DNA from 2 places in the Nocardioides sp. NBC_00163 genome. Region 2 is predicted to be linked to the other one. Evidence: riboswitches for the same ligand, from Rfam matches in the RefSeq annotation. Region 2 holds a riboswitch; the other holds the start of a gene.

Region 1 (3,403 bases), 200 kb from region 2:
CGGCCCGGATGCGCGTGACGTCGACGCCGAGCGAAGCCGCCGCGTCGTTGCCGAACGCGAACGCGTCCATCCACCCGGCGCCCGCGACGCAGCAGAGCAGCCCGCCGAGCACGATCACCCCGCAGACGAGTACGTCGGTCCAGCTCGCCGAGGAGAGCGACCCGAGCAGCCAGAAGAGCACTCCGCGCGTCTGCTCGGCGTCGGCCGCGGTGAACACGATGAACGAGGTGAGTGCCGAGAAGAGCTGGGTGGCGGCGATGCCGGCCAGCACGAGCCGGTCGGTGGTGCCGCCGGCGAGCGAGGCGAGCAGCAGCACGAGCGCGAACGAGACGAGCGCGCCCGCGAACGCCCCGGTGGAGAGACCGATCGCGCCCGAGCCGACGCCGAGCACGACGACCGCGACCGCCCCGGTGGAGGCTCCCGAGGAGATGCCGAGCACGAACGGGTCGGCGAGCGGGTTGCGCAGCAGCGACTGCAGGATCACTCCGCAGATCGCCAGTCCGGCCCCGCAGATCCCGGCCAGCAACGTACGCGGCAGCCGCAGGTCCCACACGATGCTCTGCTGGAGCAGAGTGAGGTCGGAGAGCCCGAGCCCGGCTCGGTCGGCCACGACGCCGTAGACGTCGGCGACGCTCAGGTCGGAGGGCCCGACGGTGATGGCGCCGGCGACCGAGGCCAGCACCACCAGCGGCGCCACCAGCAGGACGCCGGCGCGGGGGAGGCGTACGGGCATCAGCGGAGGTCGAGGTCGGCCAGCTGGTCCGCGACGTTCTCGACCGCGTAGACGGTGCGGATCGAGGGGTTGAGCTCGGCTCCGGAGAGCGTCACGAAGCGATCGTTCTGGACCGCGTCCATCCGGGCGGTGACCGGGTTGCTCTTCAGGTAGTCGATCTTGGCGCGTGCGGTCTCGGCGGTCTGGCTCTTGCGGGTCAGGTCGCCGAGGACGATGACATCGGGGTTGCGCTCGGCGACGGTCTCCCAGTTGATCTGCGGCCACTCGTCGGTGGTGTCGTCGAAGACGTTCTCGATGCCGAGGGTGCGGCCGATGATCCCCGGGCCGCCGCAGCAGCCGGCCAGATAGGGCGACTCGGAGTTGGCGAACCAGTACATGGCGCTCACCTCGCCTTCCGGCGCCTCGGTCCGGGCGGTCTCCAGCCGCTTCGACAGGTCGGCGACGAGCTCCTCGCCCCGCTCGGGGACGCCGAAGATCCGCGCCAGGTCGGTGATCTCCTGGAAGATCGTGTCGATCTCGAGGGCGTCGTGGCGGGTGCCGTCGTCATCGCCCTCGTTGTCCTTGAGGCACTCGGCGGGGGAGAGGTAGGAGCCGACGCCGAGCTTCTCCAGGTCCTCGGGCGTGGTCACCCCGCCCTCGCCCAGCGTGCTGATGAAGGAGGCCGTGACGAAGTCCGGCTCGGCCTCCAGGACGCGCTCGTAGGAGGGCGCGTTCTCGGCCAACCGGGGCACGCCCTTGTTGTCCGCGGCCAGCGAGTCGAGCACCGGGTCGGTCCAGGTCGCGGTGCCGGCCATCCGGTCGGCCAGTCCGAGCGAGAGCAGGATCTCCGTGGAGCCCTGGTTGAGCGAGACGACGCGCTCGGGCGGTGCCTCGAGGGTGATCTCGCGCCCGCAGTTGGTCAGGGTGAGCGGGAAGCCGGTGGTGTCGGCGGCCGCCTGCTGTGCGCCGGAGGGCTGGTTGGCGGCGCAGCCGGCCAGTGCGGAGCAGAGCACCAGGACGGTGCTCGCGGTGAACGTTCGGATGGTGCGGGAGAGGTGCACGTCGGTCCTCGAGCTGGTCGCGGGCTGGTGCGCGTCGCCCGTCCTGACCGGCAGCGGTCTGCTGCAGGGCCAGCAGGTCTTCGGACTCGGGATCGACCGGCGCGAGACGCCTTCCCAGGCCCGAGGGCCCAGTGGCACAGTGTCCCGTCCGTCACCCACACCGCTGCGCGTCAGTCCCGGACTCTCACCGGGTTCCCGTGCCGGGACTACGTCCCGAGCGGCTGGCTCCAAGACCGTAGCAGGGGGCCCCGCCCCCGTGGGGGACGACCTCAGCCCTCGCGATGGGCGCTCAGCCCGTCCTCCCCGGGCGCGACCGAGTCGTGGAGTCTGATCGTGTGGTCGTAGTGCTCCTCGGCCATCGGCCGGTAGTCGATCCGCGGCTCCGTCATCACGCCCTCGAGACGTACGCTCAGATCGGCCTCGATCCGCGCCATGACCTGGGCGTCGATGGTGTCGGTGTCCGTGATCAGGTGCGGGCGCAGCGGTTCCATCCCGGTGTACCAGAACGTGCCGTGCAGAAGGGGCCACAGGACGTCCTCGATGTCGCCGCTGATCCCGCGCGGACCCAGCGTCGCGGCCCGGTCACCGGCGGTGACGATCGTCAGCGCGCGCTTGCCGATCAGGCCGCCCTTGCCGTACTTGAGCGGCTTGCCGGTCTCCGGATCCGGTACGTCGAAGGCGAACCCCGACTCGAAGACCCGGTCGATCCAGCCCTTGAGGATGGCCGGCACCGAATACCACCACAGCGGGAACTGCACGACCAGCAGATCGGCCTCCCGCAGCCGGTCCTGGTGGCGGCGTACGTCGGCCTCGCCCCGCTCCACCAGAAGTGGATTGAAACCTTCTCGATAGAGGTCGATCTCGTCGACGCTCCAGCCGGCCGCGCCGAGCGCGTCCACGCCGATCTCGCGCAGCCGTCCGTTGAGTGATGACGCGTGCGGATGTGCCCATACCCAGAGTGCGTGCATGGGGCTCTGAACGCCGTCTGACGCGGAGGGATTCCCGACTGGATCCGGGCGGGCGCCGACGCGGTCTGATGACAAAGTCCGGATCTCGCTCAAATTAGCGGCCTCAGAGTGTTGACGTATGTGATTGCCATCACTAGCGTAAACCAGGCTTGAAACCTTTCAATTCGAGGAGCTGCCCATGCCGGACACACCCGCCGCACTGGAGCTGCGGGACGTGGCCAAGTCCTTCGGCCCCGTACGCGCCCTCCGGTCCGGAAGCCTCCGGGTCGAGGCCGGATCCATCCACGCGCTCGTGGGGGAGAACGGTGCCGGGAAGTCGACCCTGGTCAAGATCGTCGCCGGGCTCTACCGCCGCGACGCCGGCGACTACCTGCTCTCCGGAGAACAGGTCGACTTCCGCAACACCGCCGACGCCAAGCAGGCCGGGGTTGCGGTCATCTACCAGGAGCCGACCCTCTTCCCCGACCTCTCGGTCACCGAGAACATCTTCATGGGACGCCAGCCGACCAACCGCTGGGGCAAGATCGACCGCGCCGCGATGCGCACCGAGGTCGTCGAGCTCTTCGCCAGGCTCGGCGTCCCGATCGAGCCCGACCGTCCGACCGAGGGCCTCTCGATCGCCGACCAGCAGCTGATCGAGATCGCCAAGGCGCTCTCGCTCG
Region 2 (3,403 bases):
CGCGGCGCTTCGCCTGGGCACCCTCGCCGGGGTCGTTGACCAGGAACGGGTAGATCAGCGGCATGTTGCCGATGGCCGCATCCGGGCCGCAGGACGCCGAGAGCGCGGCGTTCTTGCCGGGCAGCCACTCCATCGAGCCGTGCTTGCCGAGATGGACCACGGCGTCGGCGCGGAAGCCGTGCTCGAGCCAGCGGTAGGCACCCAGGTAGTGGTGCGACGGCGGCAGGTCCGGGTCGTGGTAGATCGCGACCGGGTTCTCGCCGAACCCGCGCGGCGGCTGGATCAGGATGACGATGTTGCCGGCCTGGAGCGTGGCCAGCACGAGCTCACCCGAGTCGTTGACGAACAGGCTCCCCGGCGTCGGCCCCCAGGTCTCGACCATCTGTTCGCGCAGGTCAGCCGGGAGATCCGCAGTCCACTTGTCGTAGTCGGCCTTCGAGATGCGGACGTGGGCGTCGGTGAGCTGGGCGTTGGTCAGCCACTCCTCGTCCTGGCCACCGGCCGCGATCAGCGCGTGGATCAGCGCGTCGCCGGCGGCGGTGTCGCCCTCCTCGGCGGCGACGGAGTCGAGGATGCGTACGACCTCGTTGTCCTGCCCCAGGTCGTAGCCCTCCTCGCGGAGCCGGCGCAGCATCCGGATCGCGGAGACCGGGGTGTCCAGACCGACCGCGTTGCCGATCCGGGAGTGCTTGGTGGGGTAGGCGGAGAGCACCAGGGCGAGGCGCTTGTCCGGGTTGGGCGTGTGCCGCAGGCGCGCGTGGTTGACCGCGATCCGGGCGACCCGCGCGGTGCGCTCGGGGTCGGCGACGTAGTGGGGGAGACCCTGCTCGTCGAGCTCCTTGAAGGAGAACGGGGCGGTGATGATCCGCCCGTCGAACTCGGGGATCGCGATCTGGTTGGCCGAGTCGAGCGGCGTGACGCCGTCGTCGGAGACCTCCCACTCCGCGCGCGAGCTGGTCAGGCACAGGCCCTGCAGCACCGGGATGTCGAGCGCCGCCATCCGCTCCACGTCCCAGGCCTCGTCCTCGCCACCGGCGCTCGCCGAGGCAGGCACGGAGCCACCGGCCGCGAGCACGGTCACGATCAGCGCGTCGAGGGTGCCGAGCGCCTCGTAGAGGTCATCGGGGGCCGAGCGGAGGGAACCCGCGAAGACGGGTACGCCGGTGGCCGCGCCGGTCGCGTCGATGGCGTCGGCCAGCGCGTGGGCGAACGCGGTGTTCCCGCTGGTCTCGTGGGCGCGGTAGTAGAGCACCCCGATGCGCGGCTTCCCGCTGGTCGAGCCGCCGGAGCCGCTAGGCGGAGGCGTGTCGAGACCAACACGGTCAGCAAACCCCCAGGCCGGGACGGAGGCCGGCGGCTCGAACCCGAAGCCGGTCAGCAGGACCGTGTCGGAGAGGAACGCGTGCAGCTGGGCCAGGTTGCCCGGCCCGCCTTCGGCGAGATAGCGGTGAGCCTCGGCGGCGACACCCATCGGAACGGTGGAGTGCTCCATCAGCTCGGCGCTCGGCTGCTGCTCGCCGCCGAGGACCACGACCGGCGTGCCGCGCTCCTTGACGGCGCTCAGGCCGTCCCACAGGTCGGTGGGCGAGCCGAGGAGCCGGAAGACGACCAGGTCGGCGTCGGCCACGACCTGCTCCAGATCGGTCGCTCGCGACGGGTTCGCCCAGGCGTACTCGGCGCCGCTGGCACGGGCCGAGAGCAGGTCGGTGTCCGAGGTGGACAGAAGGGCGATGCGTACGCGTGCAGAGTCGGCCATGCCGAGTTCCTCCTAGGGGTTCTCGCCCCGTCGATCGGTCGGATAGCCCGCGGCCAGTGTCTGGCTGTGTCCGTGCCCAGAAGCTGTACGGACGTCACAGTGGCGGAACCGCCCCGGACTCTCACCGGGTTCCTGCGCCACGAGCGTGCTCGCAGCCTACCCCGCGTGGCGCGCGAGCCAGGTCTCGCGGGTGACCTCGTACTCGACCTCGCCGTCGGCGTGCCCGGCGAGCGGTTCGTCGAAGGTCTCGTGGAAGGCGCGTACGAAGCTCATCCCGACGGAGACCATGGTCGCGCGGGACGCCTCGTTGACGGCCATCGTCTGCGCGATCACCCGATCGATCCCGAGGTCCTCGAACCCGTGGCGGAGCAGCTCGAGCGAGCCTTCCTTCGCATAGCCCTTGCGCCACTGGCGTTGCGGGAGCCGGTAGCCCAGCTCGGCGGCATCGGTGCGCGGCGGGTTGTCGGGCGGCTCGAACATGTAGAGCCCGACGGCCTCACCGGCCGCGTACCCGATCCACTTGCCCAGCGCCTCCGTCTCCTTCGCCACCCGGATCCACTTGTGCATCCGCTCCTCGGTCTCCTCCGGCCTGAGCGCGCGGGTGAACAGATGGCGGAGCACCACGGGGTCCGAGTTGAGCTCGACGAGGAACGGCAGATGCTCCTCGGAAAGCGGGACCAGGTCGAGGCGCTCGGTGCGCAGACGGGCTTGCGGCATGGGCCAGACGTTAGCCAGGACGTACGTCGGTGGCACCTGGTTTCTGGGGCAATCACCTCAATTGACAAATCTGTTTGTCAATTGCATCCTGGATCTTGTGAGCAACGGCATCATCTATGTCGACGAGCCGGACCGGGTGGCCGCGGCGCTGTCGCCTATTCGTCGGCAGCTTCTCGGTCACCTGCAGGAGCCGACGTCTGCTACCCAGCTCGCCGCCTTGCTCGAGCTGCCTCGCCAGCGGGTGAACTACCATCTGCGGGCGCTCGAGTCGGCCGGGTTGGTGGAGCTGGTCGAGGAGCGGAAGCGCCGCGGATTCGTCGAGCGGATCGTGCGTGCGAAGCCGGGTGCGATCGTGGTCGACCCATCCGTGATGGGCCGCGGATCCGAGTCTGCTGAGAGCGCCGGGCGGATCATGGACCAGTTCGCCGCCGACCACCTGGTCGGGGTCGCGGCAGCCACCGTGCGGGATGTGGCCCGTATGCAGGTCAAGGCAGACGAGCAGGGCAAGCGCCTGCTCACGTTCACGATCGAGGCCGCCGTGCGCTTCGCTGACGCCGCCGACGTGCACAGATTCACCGAGGAGCTGACCGAAGTGCTGCGGCGTACGGCCGAAAGCTTCGACAGCCCGACCGGTCGTCAGTACCGCGTGGTCATCGGCGGGCATCCCGCCCCGGCCGCGGTGACCGAACCGTCCGAACAGGAGCAGAGTGATGAATGACATTCAGCGCGGCGAGACGCCGCGGATCGAGGTCACCGCGTCGGCCTCGGCCGATGCCGCGTGGCAGGCGCTGCGGGATCCGGCCGCCATCCGACAGTGGCACGGCTGGGACACCGATGAGGCCGAGGCCGAGATCGACTCGATCTACTTCACCGACGTCGTCGAGGAGGCCGACCGGCGCACACTGGTCGTCAACGGCGGCGACGAATTCG

What was found. A riboswitch is a leader RNA that binds a small molecule or an ion and turns the genes downstream of it on or off. The one in region 2 is predicted to bind cobalamin.
Region 1: it holds a riboswitch for cobalamin, as region 2 does, so the genes downstream of both, OG801_RS06000 (ABC transporter substrate-binding protein) here and cobN (cobaltochelatase subunit CobN) in region 2, are expected to answer to the same signal.

Annotation. Positions count from the first base shown of each region.
Region 1 covers NZ_CP108155.1:1,254,651-1,258,053, reverse strand. The annotation lists gene OG801_RS06005 (FecCD family ABC transporter permease) at 1-733, opposite strand, end outside; gene OG801_RS06000 (ABC transporter substrate-binding protein) at 733-1,773, opposite strand; cobalamin riboswitch at 1,827-2,014, opposite strand; gene OG801_RS05995 (NAD(P)H-dependent oxidoreductase) at 2,043-2,741, opposite strand; gene OG801_RS05990 (sugar ABC transporter ATP-binding protein) at 2,920-3,403, shown strand, end outside.
Region 2 covers NZ_CP108155.1:1,450,579-1,453,981, reverse strand. The annotation lists gene cobN (cobaltochelatase subunit CobN) at 1-1,756, opposite strand, end outside; cobalamin riboswitch at 1,790-1,935, opposite strand; gene OG801_RS06985 (GNAT family N-acetyltransferase) at 1,913-2,473, opposite strand; gene OG801_RS06980 (ArsR/SmtB family transcription factor) at 2,472-3,191, shown strand; gene OG801_RS06975 (SRPBCC domain-containing protein) at 3,184-3,403, shown strand, end outside.